3 regions of the Aminobacter sp. LjRoot7 genome follow, and region 3 is predicted to be linked to each of the others. Evidence: predicted binding sites of a transcription regulator. Region 3 holds the regulator's gene; each other region holds the start of a gene.
The links. Region 3 encodes PhoB, which activates phosphate uptake and scavenging genes when phosphate is short. Its sites were predicted from a motif close to TGTCATNNANCTGTCAT; they were not measured.
Positions count from the first base shown of each region.

Region 1: the regulator PhoB is predicted to act here: its motif matches at 1,603-1,619, upstream of ACSQ3E_RS25025 (putative 2-aminoethylphosphonate ABC transporter substrate-binding protein).
Region 2: the regulator PhoB is predicted to act here: its motif matches at 4,293-4,309, upstream of ACSQ3E_RS10495 (UDP-2,3-diacylglucosamine diphosphatase).

Region 1 covers NZ_CAXUPX020000011.1:27,281-33,075, forward strand. Annotated here, with positions in the region: gene phnY (phosphonoacetaldehyde dehydrogenase) at 1-545, shown strand, start outside; gene ACSQ3E_RS25020 (EamA family transporter) at 697-1,536, shown strand; gene ACSQ3E_RS25025 (putative 2-aminoethylphosphonate ABC transporter substrate-binding protein) at 1,801-2,823, shown strand; gene ACSQ3E_RS25030 (putative 2-aminoethylphosphonate ABC transporter ATP-binding protein) at 2,898-4,058, shown strand; gene ACSQ3E_RS25035 (putative 2-aminoethylphosphonate ABC transporter permease subunit) at 4,060-5,795, shown strand, end outside.
Region 2 covers NZ_CAXUPX020000003.1:188,874-194,668, forward strand. Annotated here, with positions in the region: gene ACSQ3E_RS10480 (DUF2865 domain-containing protein) at 1-765, opposite strand, end outside; gene ACSQ3E_RS10485 (NADP-dependent malic enzyme) at 899-3,217, opposite strand; gene ACSQ3E_RS10490 (SDR family oxidoreductase) at 3,457-4,236, opposite strand; gene ACSQ3E_RS10495 (UDP-2,3-diacylglucosamine diphosphatase) at 4,354-5,175, shown strand; gene ACSQ3E_RS10500 (hypothetical protein) at 5,190-5,351, shown strand; gene ACSQ3E_RS10505 (MFS transporter) at 5,489-5,795, shown strand, end outside.
Region 3 covers NZ_CAXUPX020000014.1:82,486-88,280, reverse strand. Annotated here, with positions in the region: gene pstA (phosphate ABC transporter permease PstA) at 1-324, shown strand, start outside; gene pstB (phosphate ABC transporter ATP-binding protein PstB) at 349-1,173, shown strand; gene phoU (phosphate signaling complex protein PhoU) at 1,212-1,916, shown strand; gene phoB (phosphate regulon transcriptional regulator PhoB) at 2,015-2,704, shown strand; gene ACSQ3E_RS27910 (ROK family protein) at 2,735-3,976, opposite strand; gene xylF (D-xylose ABC transporter substrate-binding protein) at 4,226-5,266, shown strand; gene ACSQ3E_RS27900 (sugar ABC transporter permease) at 5,407-5,795, shown strand, end outside.

The sequences.
Region 1 (5,795 bases), on a different contig from region 3:
ACCGCTTCGTGCCGATGGTGCTCGAGCGGGCCAAGAAGATCAGGTTCGGCGACCCGATGGACCGGTCGACCGATCTCGGCACTGTCGTGCACGAGAAGGCCGCCGCACTGTTCGAAAAGCGCGTCTACATGGCCGCCGAAGAAGGTGCCGAAGTGCTCTACGACCCCGGCCGCAAGGGCGCTCTGTTGCCGCCCATCGTCGTCGACCGCGTGCCGCACAAGTCGGAACTGGTCATGGAAGAGACCTTCGGTCCGATCATCCCGATCGTGCGCGCACCTGACAATGACGACGAGCTGATCGCGCTGTCCAACTCAACCGCCTTCGGCCTCTCCTCAGGCGTTTGCACCAACGACTTCCGCCGCATGCAGAAATACATCGCGGGGCTTCAGGTCGGCACGGTGAATATCTGGGAAGTCCCGGGATATCGCATCGAGATGTCGCCATTTGGCGGGATCAAGGACTCGGGCAACGGCTACAAGGAAGGCGTCATCGAAGCGATGAAAAGCTTCACCAACGTCAAGACTTTCTCTTTGCCCTGGGCCTGAGCCTTGTCTTGAGCCGGCAAATCAGATGAGTGTCGATGAGGGAGCCTGGTGCTCCCTCATTTGCTTGGAGGGGAAATGCTGTTGCCTATTACCGGGTCGCATTCGACCGGGACGCTGCCCTTCCCTGCGACATTCCTGAAAGCCTGAACGCATGTCCGGTTTCGCCCTTACCATCGTGCTGGTGGCGGCCTTCCTGCATGCGAGCTGGAACGCCGTCGTCAAGGCTGCGACCGACCGCGCCGTCGTCCTGGCGGCGGTGTCCGCAACTCATGCCATACTCGGACTCGTGCTGGTGTTCTTCGCCACGCCGCCGTCGCAAGCGAGCTGGATCTACATCTTCCTGTCGACGGTCATTCACTACGGCTACTACGTCTTCCTGTTCCAGTCTTACCGGCTGGGCGACCTCAGCCAGGTCTATCCGATCGCGCGCGGGCTGGCGCCTGCGCTGGTCGCCTTCGGTGCCTACGTAATGATCGGCGAGACGCTACCGCCGCTCGGCTGGGTCGGGCTCGGCGCGATCACCTTCGGCATCGCCTTCCTCGCATTCCAGCGCGGTGCCGCCCATGGCGACCCGCGCGCCGTAGGGGCCGCCGCCATAAACGGCGTGCTGATCGCCTCCTATTCGGTCATCGACGGCATCGGCGTGCGCCTGTCCGACAGCCCGTTCGGCTATATGGGCTGGCTGTTCCTGCTCGAGTTCCCCGTAACATTGTTCGTGCTCTTCCGTCGGCGCGGGGCGACACACACGATCGATCGTAAGACCGTCATGCTCGGCCTCGTCGGCGGCCTGGGCGCCGTTTCCGCCTACGGGCTGGTGATCTACGCCAAGACAATCGCGCCTTTGGGTGCAGTCTCGGCGGTGCGTGAATCGAGCGTTATCATCGCAGCGCTCATCGGCCTGTTCATATTCGGCGAGAGACCCTGGCAGGCCCGCATACTTTCAGCAGCCATCGTTGCCGGCGGTGTCATTGCTCTCGCCTTCTCGGGTTGACTGACCGGCAGGTTTTCGCGTTTCAGCTGCTGAAACCGACGCCGATGCACAGGCATTCGGCAGCCTTGTCACATGCCTGTCGCAACCCCGTGCATTGCATAAGCTCAGCCTACCAGATCATAAAAAGAATAGATTTTACTTATTGACCCCGCGTTCCCACTATCGACCATGGACGAGGAGCAAAACGGGCACGGCTAAAACGCGGCCCGGCAAGACCTCTCCCAATCAGAACGTGCCTAAGCGATTCAAATGGGAGCCATTTCAATGAACCAGAAGAAAGCCTTCGCGCTTGCTGCCTTTGCGACGATGCTGATGTCATCGGCGGCCTGGGCGGAGACCGAGCTCACGGTCTACACGGCCATCGAGGCCGAAGACCTCAAGCGTTATGCCGAGACGTTCAACCAGGACCATCCCGACATCAAGCTCAACTTCATCCGCGACTCCACCGGCGTCATCACCGCCAAGCTGCTCGCCGAGAAAGACAATCCGCAGGCCGACGTGGTCTGGGGTCTCGCCGCCACCTCGCTTCTGGTTCTCAAGTCCGAGGGCATGCTGGAAGCCTATGCGCCCAAGGGCGCCGACCAGCTGAAACCCAACTTCGTCGACAGCGATACCCCGCCGAGCTGGGTCGGTATGGACGCCTGGGCGGCTTCGATCTGCTTCAACACCGTCGAAGGCCAGAAGCTCGGCCTGACCGCGCCGAAGAGCTGGAAGGACCTCACCAAGCCTGAATACAAAGGCCATGTCGTGATGCCGAACCCGGCGTCGTCAGGCACCGGCTATCTCGATGTATCGAGCTGGCTGCAGCTGTTCGGCGAGAAGGATGGCTGGACCTATATGGACGGCCTGCACCAGAACGTCGCCGCCTACACGCATTCCGGCTCCAAGCCGTGCAAGATGGCGGCTGCAGGTGAAACGGTGATCGGCATCTCCTTCGAGTTCCGCGCCGCCAAGTCGAAGGCCGAAGGCGCGCCCATCGACATCATCATTCCCGAGGAGGGTATCGGCTGGGACATGGAAGCGTCGGCGATCGTTGCCGGCACGACCAAAGAAGAAGCCGCCAAGACCCTGCTCGACTGGTCGGTCTCGAAGAAAGCCAACGAAATGTACAACGTCGGCTACGCGGTCGTCGCCATGCCCGGCGTCGCCAAGCCGGTGCAGCACCTGCCCGCCGACATCGAAGCCAGGATGATCAAGAACGACTTCGAATGGGCCGCCAACAACCGCAACGCCATCCTCGAGGAATGGACCAAGCGCTACGACTCGAAGTCCGAGCCGAAGAGCTGACCTTCAGCCACCTCGACTAGCGGGCGCCGCCTCGGGCTGCGCCCGCACCTTTGCCCCCAAGCCGGATGGTTACGATGAGACACGAAACCCTCGCCGGGCAGCCGCGAATTCCGACTGAAGTGAGCGCCATGACCGCCGCCAGCCTGAACGTGAAGCCAGCCTATCTCAAAATCGCAAACGTCTGGAAAGCCTTCGGCGATTTCCATGCGCTGAAGGACATATCGCTCGACATCAGCGAGGGAGAGTTCGTCTGCTTCCTCGGCCCGTCGGGTTGTGGCAAGACCACGCTTTTGCGCGCCATCGCTGGCCTCGACCTGCAGAGCCGCGGCTCGATCCAGCAGGGCGGGCGCGACGTCTCCACCCTGCCGCCGTCGCAGCGCGACTATGGCATCGTCTTCCAGTCCTACGCGCTGTTCCCCAACTTGACGATTGCCAAAAACATCGCCTTCGGCCTCGAAAACACCAAGCGCCCGCGCGCCGAGATCGAGGCTCGCGTCACCGAACTGCTCAAGCTCGTCGGCCTGCCCGATCAGGGCAACAAGTACCCCGCCCAGCTTTCCGGTGGCCAGCAGCAGCGCATCGCGCTTGCCCGGGCAATCGCCATTTCACCGGGCCTGCTGCTGCTCGACGAGCCGCTGTCGGCGCTCGACGCCAAGGTGCGCACGCATCTGCGCCACGAGATCAAGGAATTGCAGCGCAAGCTCGGCGTCACCACCATCATGGTTACTCACGACCAGGAGGAGGCGCTGTCGATGGCCGACCGCATCGTGGTGATGAACCACGGCGTCATCGAACAGATCGGCTCGCCGACCGAGATCTACCGCCACCCGGCGACACTCTTCGTCGCCGACTTCATCGGCGAGGCCAACAAGTTCGAGGCCAAGGCTTCGAAGGGCACAGTCGGCTTCGGTGCGGCGACCTTCAGCTGCGCGCAGAACGGCTTCGACGAGGGTGCGCCCGTCATCGCGGCGATCCGCCCCGAGGACGTCATTCCGCACGCAGCAGGCTCTCTCGCCAATGGTGCGACCGCCAACGCCATCGACGTCACCATCAGCGAGATGGAATTCCTGGGCTCGTTCTGGCGCACCCGGCTGCACGGCCACGCACTCGGCAACGAAACCCTGATCGCCGATTTCTCCATCAATGCCGCGCGCCGCCTTTCGCTGGTGCAAGGCGTCGCGCTGACCGTCGAACTGCCGGCCGAGCGGCTGCTGATCTATCCCAGGGGCGCCTGACATGGCGATGGCAATCGACTCCGCCCTTCCCGTCGGCCGCAGCCTCCGCTTGCGGCTCGACCGCGACGAACTGATTAAGCGCGGCCTGATGGTCGTGATCGCGCTCTATCTGGTGGTTGCGCTGGCAGCACCGCTCGCGATCATGCTGTCAAAGTCGTTTTCGACCTACAGCTTCAATCTCGCCAATTTCGAGTTCCAGGTCAGCGACAAGGACGGAAACTGGGGCGAACCCGTCACCGCCGCCGCACTGAACGAAAAGCTCAGTGCTGTGCCGCCAGCCAAGCTCGCCACCAACTCCGATGGGCGGCTGCAGGCGACGAGTTTCTTCCTGGACTTCAGCTTCCGCAGCCCGGTGAAGTACAAGATCCGCGGCACGACGTCGGACGCAACCTATCTTGTCGGCCTCAAGCCTCAGTCTGGCACGGAGTGGCAGGAATTCACTTCCAATGATTTCCGCCGCGTGATGCTGCGGCCGTCGCGGGCGCTCGGGCTTGAGAATTATGCCGCCTACTTCTCGACGCCAACGCTGTTCCGCTCGATCGAGAACTCAGTCTTCATCGCGCTGGTCAGCACCATCATCACCGTTGGGCTCGCCTTCGGTTTCGCCTATGCGCTGAACCGCAGCTGCATGCGCTTCAAGGATGCCTTCAAGCTCGTCGCCATGGTGCCGATCCTGGTGCCGTCGCTGCTTCCCGGCATCGCCCTGATCTACCTGTTCGGCAACCAGGGCATGCTCAAGGACCTGCTGATGGGGGCGTCGATATATGGCCCGCTCGGCATCGTCGTGGGCTCGATCTTCTTCGCCTTCCCGCATGCGATGATCATCATCTCGACGGCGCTGGCCATCTCCGACCAGCGCCATTACGAGGCCGCTGCCTCGCTGCGCGCCAGTCGTTGGCGTACCTTCTGGACGGTGACCATTCCCGGCGCCCGCTACGGTCTGATCTCCGCGGCCTTCGTCGTCTTCACCCTCGTCATCACCGATTTCGGCCTGCCCAAGGTCATCGGTGGCCAGTACAACGTGCTTGCCGTCGACATCTACAAGCAGGTCATCGGCCAGCAGAATTTCGAGATGGGCGCTGTCGTCTCGGTGATCCTGCTCGTCCCGGCCATCGCCGCCTTCATCGTCGACCGCATGGTCACCAAGAAGCAGGTGGCGCTGCTGTCGGCGCGCTCGGTGCCCTATCAGCCCAAGCCGAACCGCGGCTTCGATACGCTTTGCCTCGCCTGGTGTTCGCTGATCGCCGTCTTCATCCTCGGCATCATGGCGACCAGCCAGTTCGCAGCACTGGTCAAGCTCTGGCCCTACGATCTCAGCCTCGGCCTCAAGCATTTCGCCTTCGACCGCATGGACGGCGGCGGCTGGGGTTCCTACTACAACTCGATCCGGCTGGCAGCGCTTACGGCGGTCATCGGCACGGTCATCATCTTCGTCGGCGCTTACATGGTCGAGAAGACCGACGGCTTCCGCACCGGCCGTACGGCATTCCAGTTCCTGGCCATGCTGCCGATGGCGGTGCCGGGCATGGTGCTGGGCCTCGCCTACATCTTCTTCTTCAACGATCCGGCCAACCCGCTGCATGCCATCTACGGCACCATGACCATCCTGGTGGTCTGCACCATCACCCACTTCTACACGGTGGGACACCTGACCGCGCTGACCGCGCTGAAGCAGATCGACCAGGAGTTCGAGCCGGTGGCGGCTTCGCTCAAGCAGCCCTTCTACAAGCTGTTTGC
Region 2 (5,795 bases), on a different contig from region 3:
GAGATTGCGGTAGGGCTGGCCGGAGCGGGCGGAAACCATGCTCTCCTGCGGCTGGCCTTCATTCAGGTGGTAGAACAGCTCGATCTCGGTTCCCGGGCAACTAGCCGCGCAGTTCTTCTCGTCACGCTGGAAGTCTGAAACGTCGGCCGCATTCGACATCGGAAAGAAGTAACCGTCGCAAGTGCGTACGCATAAGGTGCGGTACTCGCCGAGCCCTTGTTGCTGGCTGCGGCCGATGACGATGTGCTGCGGATAACTCTCGTTGAAGCTCAGGGTGGTCGCCTCGCCGCCACGGATGACCGTCGCGCCAGCCTGCTCCGACACGGGATCATTAGTTGTGGCTTCTTCCGCGTCATCGCCCTGGTCGTTGCAGCCGGCGAATTGCATCGCGTCGAGAATGCGGATGCGCTCGCGCCTGACGTTCCCGTTCGGACGCGCGGACTGGCCGTCGAGCTTGCCGAGATTGTCCTCCATCTCGGCGATCTTGGCGTTCAGCGCGGCGCATTGGGCGATGACGTCGCCCGCGATCGCCCTGCCGCAGCCAAGGTCCGAAGCCCTGATGCGGGCAAGATCGATCTGGTCTTGCTGGGTGTCGGCGGCCGCGGCGAATTCATCCGGCTGGGCGAAGCTGCCGGTTGCCTGGGTCGGCAGGTTCGCCAGTTCGACCTCGAGTTCCAGGCATTCCGCGGAGACTGCAAAAGACGATCCGGACGTCAGCAACGACACGGCGACTGCAGCCAGCAATGCGATGGCTGGCCGCTTCATCGGGAATTTGCTTCTGCCGCGCCCGAACATCCCGTTTTCCATCGCAGTGCCGCGCGAGCGGAACATGCCTTGGTCCGAACCCTAGCGCCAACGAGGTTAACCGTTTCTTTGGAAACGGCTAACCCGTGCCGGATCAGGACGCCGCGTGCGCGCGCTGGGACGCCTCGACGACGGCGAGCGCCGTCATGTTGACGATGCCGCGCGAAGTGACCGAAGGCGTCAGGATGTGGGCGGGCTGGGCGGTGCCGAGCAGGATCGGCCCGACATGCAGCGCGTCCATCATCGTCTTGACCGTGGTCAGCGCGATGTTTGCGGCGTCGAGATTGGGGAAGACCAAAAGGTTGGCTTCGCCCTTCAGCGTCGAATGCGGGAAGACGCGCTGGCGCAACACTTCCGACAGGGCAGAATCGCCGTGCATTTCGCCGTCGCTGGCCAGTTCCGGCGCGATGCGCTTCAGGATCGCCGCTGCCGCGCGCATCTTCTGGGCGCTTTGCGAGTCGCGTGAGCCGAAATTCGAATGCGACAGCAAGGCCGCCTTGGGCTCGATGCCGAAACGACGGATTTCGTCGGCCGCCAGCATCGTCATCTCGGCGATCTCTTCGGCGGTTGGGTCGACGGTCACGTAGGTGTCGGTGAAGAACAGCACGCCGCGCTGCGAGATCAGCATCGACAGCGCCGACAGATCGCGGTCCTTGACGCCGTCGCGGGCGCCGACGATCAACGTGACGTTGCGCAGGTGCCGCTCGAAACGGCCTTCCAGCCCGCAGATCATGGCGTCGGCGTCGCCGCGCTTCAGCGCAATGGCTGCAATCACCGTGTTGTTGGTGCGCACCATGGTGCGTGCCGCTTCAGGCGTGATGCCCTGGCGGCCGCCGAGGTCGATCAGGTGGTCGACATAGTGGCGGTAGCGCGGATCGTCCTCGGGATTGATGATGTCGAAATCGACGCCCGGGCGGATGCGCAGGCCGTAGCGCTTGATACGGACCTCGATGACATGTGGACGCCCGATCAGGATCGGCTTGGCCAATCCCTCCTCGAGCACCACCTGGGCGGCGCGCAGCACGCGCTCGTCCTCGCCGTCGGCGTAGATGACGCGCTTGGACGTCGCCTGCTTGGCGTTGGAGAAGATCGGTTTCATCACCAGGCCGGAGCGGAAGACGAAGCGGCTGAGCTTGTCTACATAGGCGGTGAAGTCGGCGATCGGGCGGGTCGCGACGCCAGTTTCGCAGGCCGCCTTGGCGACGGCCGGCGCGATCCTGAGGATCAGCCTGGGGTCGAAGGGCGAGGGAATCAGAAAGTCAGGTCCGAAGGTCGGCGTCTCGCCGGAATAGGCGCGGGCCGCGACATCGGACGGCTCTTCGCGGGCGAGAGCTGCGATGGCGCGCACTGCGGCCATCTTCATTTCTTCGTTGATTGCGCGCGCGCCGCAGTCGAGCGCGCCGCGGAAGATATAGGGGAAGCACAGGACATTGTTGACCTGGTTGGGGAAATCCGAGCGTCCGGTGCAGATCATCGCATCCGGACGGGCGGCGCGGGCCACCTCGGGCATGATCTCGGGATTGGGGTTGGCCAGCGCCAGGATCAGCGGCTTGTCCGCCATCTCGGACAGCAGTTCCGGCTTCAGCACGCCGGCCGCCGACAGGCCGAGGAAGACGTCGGCGCCACCTATGACGTCGGCCAGCACGCGCGCGTTGGTATCCTTGACGTAAGGGTCCTTCCAGCGGTCCATTTCCTCGACGCGGCCCTTGTGGGCAACGCCGAAGCGGTCGGTGACCCAGATGTTCTCGACCTTGGCGCCGAGCGAAACCAGCAGGTTGAGACAGGCGAGTGCTGCGGCTCCGGCACCCGAGGTGACGATCTTGACGTCCTCGATCTTCTTGCCGGCGAGTTCCAGGCCGTTGAGAACCGCTGCCGCGACGATGATCGCGGTGCCGTGCTGGTCGTCATGGAAGACCGGGATGCGCATCTTCGCCTTGAGCTGCTCCTCGACTTCGAAGCACTCGGGCGCCTTGATGTCTTCGAGGTTGATGCCGCCGAAAGTCGGCTCCAGCGCCGAGATGGTGCTGACCATCTGGTCGATTTCGGGTGCGTCGATTTCGATGTCGAAGACGTCGATGCCGGCGAATTTCTTGAACAGGACGGCCTTGCCTTCCATCACCGGCTTGGATGCCAGCGGGCCGATATTGCCGAGGCCGAGCACGGCGGTGCCGTTGGAGATGACCGCGACCAGATTGGCGCGGCCGGTGTAGTCGGCGGCAGTTTCCGGATCGTCCTTGATGGCGAGGCAGGGGGCGGCGACGCCGGGCGAATAGGCCAGCGCCAGGTCGCGCTGGTTTCCGAGCGGCTTGGTTGCCTGGATTTCGAGCTTACCGGGGATTGGGTGCTTGTGGAAGAAGAGCGCGGCCTGATCCAGGTCGGACAGCGTTTCCTTCTTCTTGTGTTCCCCAGCCATGTCCCGCTCCTTCAGATTCCAATACCAAAGGCCGTTATTAGCACGGCCAGCACGATTTTCGAGGCATCAACGGCCAAATGGACGTTGAATCACTTTCAAGTGCCGGAACTGCAATCATTCCAGTGACTTGCGGGTGGCGGTTGAGAGATTGATTCGGTCTTTTGTGAGGCTTGGCTGAAACAGCGCGTCCTTACGACGCGCTGTTGAGTGCCTTTGGGGCAGTTGTGGTCATCAGCAGCCTAGAAAGAACTGACGTAGAGCCCGCCGTCGACGGGGATGTTCTGGCCGGTCATGTAGCCCGCATGGGTCGAGCACAGGAACGCGCATATCTGGCCGAATTCCTCCGGCGTGCCGAGGCGGCCTGCGGGAATGCCGGCGCTGAGGCGCCCGCGGCGCGCGGCAGCTTCCGCCGGATCCTCGATGCTGCCGGGCTCGTGCGGGCCGCGCAGGCGGTCGGTGTCGAGCTTGCCGGGCAGCATGTTGTTGATGGTGACGTTGCGGTCGGCAACCGTGCGCGCCACGCCGGCGAGGAAAGCCGTCAGGCCGGCACGGGCGCCGGAGGACAGGTCGAGGCCGGGAATGGGCGTGTAGACCGACAGCGAGGTGATGTTGACGATGCGGCCGAAGCCGCGCGCTGCCATGCCGTCGATCACGGCTTTGATCAGCTCGATGGGGGTGACCATGTTGTTGGTGACGCCGGCGAGGATCTTCTCGCGGTCGAGTTCCCGGAAGTCGCGATAGGGCGGTCCACCATTGTTGTTGACCAGGATATCGGGATCGGGGCAGGCCGCCAGCAGCGCCTTCTGCACGGCCGGATCGGAGATGTCGCCGATGATCTCGGTGACCGCCACGCCGTAGCGCTGGCGGACTTCGGTTGCCGTGCGGCTCAGGATGCCGGCGTCGCGGCCATTGAGGAACAGCTCGCAGCCGGCTTCGGCCAGCGCGATCGCGCAGCCCTTGCCGAGGCCCTTGCTCGAGGCGCAGACGATTGCCTTCTTCCCGCTGATGCCGAGATCCATGTTCGTTCTCCTGTCGGTGATGACCCAGCCTAGAACCGCCCGGCCGAAGCCGCAACCGTCATACGCCTGTTGCATGAATCTGGGCATAGCCACGGCAAAAGCAACGGGTCGATTGCCATGTCCGGCACGAGCACACGCAATTTTCGCACACTGTTCATCTCAGATGTGCATCTGGGGTCGAAGGGGGCGAAGGCCGATTTCCTGATCGACTTCCTGCGTCACCACGAAGCGGAAAAGATATTCCTCGTCGGCGACATCGTCGATGGCTGGCGTCTGCGCCGGTCCTGGCACTGGCCGCAGACGCATAACGACGTGGTGCAGAAGCTGCTTCGCCAGGCGCGCAAGGGCACCGAGATCACCTACATCGCCGGCAATCACGACGAGTTCGCCCGCAACTTCCAGGGCGTGCATTTCGGCGGCATCGTCGTTGCCGACCGCGCCATCCACGAAGCGGCCGACGGCAAGCGCTTCCTGGTCATCCATGGCGACCAGTTCGACGCGGTGGTGCAGAATGCCCGCTGGCTCGCCTATCTCGGCGACTTTGCCTATGACGCGGCGATGGCGACGAACCGGCTCGTGGCGCGTTTCCGCCGCACCTTCGGTCTGCCTTACTGGTCGTTTTCGTCCTGGGCGAAGGTGCGGGTGAAGAAGGCCGTCAACTTCATCGGCGCCTTCCAGGACGTATTGACCGACGAGGCACGGCGCTCGGAAGTGGACGGCGTCATCTGCGGTCACATCCACCATCCGACGATCGAGAATTTCGACGGCATCCAGTACATCAACACCGGCGACTGGGTCGAAAACTGCACGGCTGTCGCCGAGGATTTCGACGGCAATTTCGTCATCCTGCACTGGCCGCATGTGCTGGCCGGCAAGCTTGTCAACGAACCCTTCGTGCCGATGGTCGTCGACCAGCGTGCCGACAAGGCCGCCGCCTGAACGGAACAACTTCGATGCGCAACTCCAGATATGTCTCGCGCCCTTGGCGTGATGGACCAGGTCATGCGGCAATTGCCGCGCCGCGCGTTGCCGAGACGCTGCAAAGACGCGCACGACGGCTCGGCGCGCATCACCTGCCGATGGAAGCGCAGGCCATGCCGCATCTTGGCCGATAAGGCCGTGGCAGGTGGCCCAAGCTTTGGACCTTTGCGCCGCCCCGTCGGCTTTCGTGGCGTGGCCACCCATGGTAAGGGATCAGGCAAATCGGTGAGGCTTGGTTGGTTCGGGTCGCGCCCGGACACGCTTACCCACCATGACACTACCGCCACTCACGCCAGAACAGCAGGTCAAGCCGCGACGCTTTGAACTGCGAATCTCCCTGCTTTTCGCTGCACTTTTCGTGCCGATGGGCGTGCATCTGCCGTACTTCCCGCTGTGGCTCGAAGCCAAGGGGTTCGACCCCGAGCAGATCGCCATCGTGCTGTCGGCGCCGATGTTCCTGCGCGTCATCACAACGCCGCTGATCGCTGCCATGGCCGATCGTGCCAAAGACCGCGCCAACGTCTTCATCTTCCTGGCTGCATCGTCCTTGCTGCTGTCGCTCGGCTACTTCCTCGAGC
Region 3 (5,795 bases):
TCGAAGATGCAGATGGTGTTCCAGCACATCCTGCCGCTGGCCGCCCCCGGCATCCTGACCGGCACGATCATCGGCCTGGCGCGCGCGCTCGGCGAGACCGCACCGCTGCTCTTGATCGGCATGGTCGCCTTCGTCGCCGACTATCCCAAGACGCCTTTCGACCCGGCGACGGCCTTGCCGGTGCAGATCTACATGTGGGCGAACGAGGCCGAACGCGCCTTCGTCGAGCGCATGTCGGGCGCCATCATCATCCTTCTGATTTTCCTCATGGCCATGAACATCGTCGCCATCGTCCTCCGCCGCCGCTTCGAGCGCCGCTGGTAGGGCATGGACAAGGAGCATCCTGCTATGAACATCATGACCGAAAAATCCCTCGACGACGCGGTGAATGCTGAGATGAACGCCAGAACGAACGAAATCATCAAGATGCGCGGCGACAAGGTCACCGTGCACTATGGCGACAAGCAAGCGTTGTTCGGCGTCGACCTCGACGTTCGCCAGAACCAGGTGACGGCGCTGATCGGCCCGTCGGGCTGCGGCAAGTCGACCTTCCTGCGTTGCCTCAACCGCATGAACGACACCATCGATGCGGCCCGCGTCGGCGGCAAGATCACCCTCGACAGCGAGGACATCTACGATCCCAAGATCGACGTCGTCGAGCTGCGCGCTCGCGTCGGAATGGTGTTCCAGAAGCCGAACCCGTTCCCGAAATCGATCTACGAGAACGTTGCCTACGGCCCGCGCATCCATGGCCTGGCCAAGAACAAGGCCGAGCTCGACATCATCGTCGAGAAGTCCCTGCAGAAGGCCGCGCTCTGGAACGAAGCCAAGGACCGTCTCAACGAGCCGGGCACCGGCCTGTCGGGTGGCCAGCAGCAGCGCCTTTGCATCGCGCGCGCTATCGCGGTTTCGCCCGAGGTGATCCTGATGGACGAGCCGTGCTCGGCGCTCGATCCGATCGCTACCGCCAAGGTCGAAGAGCTGATCGACGAACTGCGCGAGAACTACACGATCGTCATCGTCACGCACTCGATGCAGCAGGCGGCACGCGTGTCGCAGCGCACGGCGATGTTCCACCTCGGCTATCTCGTCGAGGAAGGCCCGACCGACAAGATGTTCACCAACCCCGACGACAAGCGGACGCAGGACTACATCACCGGCCGCTTCGGCTGAGTGGGTTTCGTCGCGGCACACGATACGAGGAAGAAATCATGGGCGAACATACAGTCCGGTCCTTCGACGAAGAACTCCAGCACGTCGACCAGCTCATCCGCGACATGGGCGATCTCGCCGGCGCGATGGTGGCTGGCGCCATCCGCGCGCTTTTGTCATCTGACCAGGCGCTGGCGCAGAACGTCGTGGCTGATGACACGATCATGGATGCCAAGCAGCGCGATCTCGACAATTCCGCGATCACACTGATCGCCAAGCGCCAGCCGATGGCGCAGGACCTGCGCGCCGTCGTCGGCGCCATCCGCATGGCGGGCGATCTCGAGCGCATCGGCGACCTCGCCAAGAACATCGCCAAGCGTGTTGGCGCCGTTGGCCAGTCGCCGACCCCGCGCAACCTCTCGCATTCGATCGACGCGATGGCGCAGCTGGTGCTCGGCCAGGTTCGCGGCGTCGTTGATCTTTATGTCGCACGCCAGGCCGAAGGCCTGAAGAACCTGCGCGCCGACGACCAGAAGATCGACATCCAGTACACCGCCGTGTTCCGCGAGCTCCTGACCTACATGATGGAAGATCCGCGCAACATCACGGCCTGCACGCATCTGCTGTTCTGTGCCAAGAACCTCGAGCGCATCGGCGACCACGTCACCAACATCGCCGAGAACGCCTATTTCGTCGTGACAGGTACGCAGCTGCCGCTGAATCGGCCAAAGGTCGACGAGACCACGACGACGGTTCCGGCCTGAGCACTTCCGCAACCGCATGCGTTTGGCGCGGGGGCGCTGCATAGGTTAAATCAGCGCATGGTCCAGAAGCGGCCATGCGCAAGGACAAGGTATAGCCGATGATCGCTCCCAAGGTCATGGTCGTCGAAGACGAAGAGCCGCTGGGCGTGCTGCTTCGTTACAATCTCGAATCCGAAGGCTACCAGGTCGAAGTCGTCACGCGTGGCGACGAGGCCGAAATCCGGCTCCAGGAAAACGTGCCCGACCTTCTGGTGCTCGACTGGATGGTGCCTGCGTTGTCAGGTATCGAACTGTGCCGCCGGCTCAGGATGCGCCCGGACACCGAACGCCTGCCGATCATCATGCTGACCGCGCGCGGCGAAGAGAGCGACCGGGTGCGCGGGCTTTCGACGGGCGCCGACGACTATCTGGTCAAGCCGTTCTCGACGCCGGAGTTCATGGCGCGCGTCAAGGCGCTGCTGCGCCGGGCCAAGCCCGAGGTGCTGTCGTCAGTGCTCAAGGTCGGCGACATCATGCTCGACCGCGAGTCGCACCGGGTCTACCGCAAGAAGAGCGAGATCAAGCTCGGGCCGACCGAATTCCGCCTGCTCGAATTCATGATGCGGCATCCGGGCCGGGTGTTCTCGCGCAGCCAGCTGCTCGACAATGTCTGGGGCGAGACGATCTACATCGACGAACGCACCGTCGACGTCCATGTCGGACGCTTGCGCAAGGCGGTCAACAATGGCCGCATGCCCGACGTGATCCGCACCATCCGCGGCGCCGGTTACGCCATCCGCGAGGACTAGCCGGGCTTCTGTCCCTTTCGGGATCTGGCTCTAGGCGACATCGGCATCGGCGCGGCGAGGTGCCGTGCCTGCGGCAAAGATTTCCTGATCGACGGTGAGCAGGGCGCGCATCATCGCGCCCTCGCGCTTGAGCGGAACCTCGTTGGGTTCGGTGTCGAACGAGATCGCCTTGGAATGCAGCCCGCCTGCTGTCTTGGCGATGGCAGCGCGCACATGCGGCTCCATGATGTCGAAGGCTGTTGCACCGACGCCGACGAAGGCGAGGGGGGCAGGGTCGAACAGGGCGAACATCGAGCCTAAACCGAAGCCGATCGCCTCGCCGGCCCTGCGGAAGGCTTCGCGCTCGGGGCCGTCATGGTCGCGGGCGGCATCGGCAATCGACCTGATGTCGTCGTCGGACAGGTCGGCCAGCGGTTCGGCGTTCTCGTCGCCAATTCTGGCGTTGCGCCAGATGGCGTAGTTGCCGGCATAGGCCTCGATGCAGCCGCGGCGGCCGCAGCGGCAGAGCGCTCCGTCGGGCCGGTGGACCATGTGGCCGAACTCGGCGCCCGAGGATTGCGTGCCGGTGAACAACTCGCCCTTGATGACCAGGCCCATGCCGATGCCGTGCGACAACAGGATGGCGATGAAATCGTCGCGATAGCGCACCGGATCGCGCCAGCGCAGAGCCTCGGCGATCATGTTGCAGTCGTTTTCGACCGAAACCGGGACGCCGAATTCCTGCTCGAACCGGTCGGCGAAAGGCAGGTCGTCGTGCTGGGTGATCGGCGACCACAACAGCTTGCGCGAAGCGGCATCGGTGATGCCCTGGACGGCCATGGCGATGCGCAGCACGGTCCCGCCGGAGGCAGCAGCATCGTCGATCAGCCGCCGGACCATGGCGACGCACTCGTCAATCAGCGCCTCGGCGGTCATCTTCTGGGTCACCAGCCGCTTCGTTTCCTCGACGACCGTGTTGCCGGCATAGTCGATGACGGCGGCGGACAGGCTGTTGAGCGAGAGCACGACGGCAACGATCGACGCGGCATTGGGTTCGAGCGTCAGCCCGACCTGCGGCCGGCCGCGCTTCATCGAAACCGGCTCGCTGACCTTGGCTTCGGCGAGGATGCCTTCTGAAATGAGATCGGAGGAAATCGTCGAGATCGTCGAATGGCTGAGGCCGGTGGTGGCGGCGATTTCGGTGCGCGACGGCTGGCTGGCACGGCGAACAGCGGATATAACCATGGCGCGGTTGCGCCGTCTCAGATCGTCGTGACGTATGCCGACCGACATGTGCTCGTCTTCCTCCCGGCGAAGCGCTGCCCTTCTTAAGCGGCAGTCCCTTACGCGCCAAGTGATTGTGACAGAGCCTGCGCCAATTGTCTCTATTTATTTCGGGCTCCGAAAAAAATACGGAGCGCGCGCGAAACCATGTTGACACTGGCCGGGCATTGAGTCAGTATTTTTTCGAGGCTCGAAAAAAAGAGCTTCTCCAAGGGCTATCGCGAAGTAGGCGCGCCCATTGGGCGCAGGGAGGAAATAATGAAAAAGTTTACCACCGCCATCCTGGCGGGTGTTGCCATGACTCTGTCGCTTACGGCAGTGGCTTCGGCAAAGGACAAGGTCATCGGTGTCTCCTGGTCGAACTTCCAGGAAGAGCGCTGGAAGACCGACGAAGCCGCCATGAAGGCCGCCATCGAGGCCGCCGGCGACAAGTACATCTCGGCTGACGCGCAGTCGTCGCCGGCCAAGCAGCTGACCGACGTCGAAAGCCTGATCTCGCAGGGCGCCAACGCCCTGATCATCCTGGCTCAGGACGCATCGGCCATCGGACCGGCGGTCGACAAGGCCGTCGCCGAAGGTATTCCTGTTGTAGGCTACGACCGCCTGATCGAAAACAAGGACGCCTTCTACCTGACCTTCGACAACAAGGAAGTCGGACGCATGCAGGCCAAGGGCGTGTTCGCCGCCAAGCCTGAAGGCAACTACGTCTTCATCAAGGGCTCGGGTGCTGATCCGAACGCCGACTTCCTGTTCGCTGGCCAGATGGAAGTGCTCAAGGAAGCCGTCGACTCCGGCAAGATCAAGAATGTCGGCGAGGCCTATACCGACGGCTGGCTGCCGGCCAACGCCCAGAAGAACATGGAGCAGTTCCTGACCGCCAACGACAACAAGATCGATGCGGTCGTGGCTTCGAACGACGGCACCGCCGGCGGCGCGATCGCTGCGCTCCAGGCACAGGGCCTTGCCGGCTCGGTTCCGGTCTCCGGCCAGGACGGCGACCATGCCGCGCTGAACCGCATCGCGCTCGGCACCCAGACCGTGTCGGTGTGGAAGGATGCACGCGAACTCGGCAAGAACGCGGCTGAAATCGCCTCGCAGCTTGCCGATGGCAAGAAGATGGAAGAGATCGCCAACGTCACCAAGTTCAAGACGCCTGGTGGCCTCGAGCTCAACTCGGTCTTCCTGACGCCGGTTCCGATCACCAAGGACAACCTCAACGTCGTCATCGACGCCGGCTGGGTTGGCAAGGACGTGGTCTGCCAGGGCGTGGCGGCCGGTTCGGTCGCAGCCTGCAACTAAGATCGGCTTCATCCGATCGGTCAAACGCCGCGGCTTGCCCGCGGCGTTTTTCAAAAGCGCCCGCTTCATGACATGGCGGATTGACCCTATCATGCGCACACCGGCTGCCGCTTAGACGGCTATCCGGTCGGGAGGTAACAATGACAGACACGACAACCAACGCGCCGGCTGACCGAGCGCGAACGACCGAACTCAGCCCGGTCGGCCGTTTCCTCAAGGCAACCGAGATCGACACCCGCATGCTCGGCATGGTCGGCGCGCTGCTGCTGATCTGGGTCGGCCTGCAGGTGATTTCGAGCCTGCGCCTCGGCGTCAATCCGCTCGATTTCGACAGCCGCACCTTCCTGACCGCCCGCAATCTTTGGAACCTGTCGGTGCAGGCGTCCGCCGTGGCGATCATGGCGACCGGCATGGTGCTGGTTATCGTCATGCGCAACATCGATCTGTCGGTCGGCTCGGCCGAAGGCCTGATCGGGATGGTGATGGGCTTTGCCCAGGTGCATTTCCTTGTCAAAGCCGTCGGCCTCGA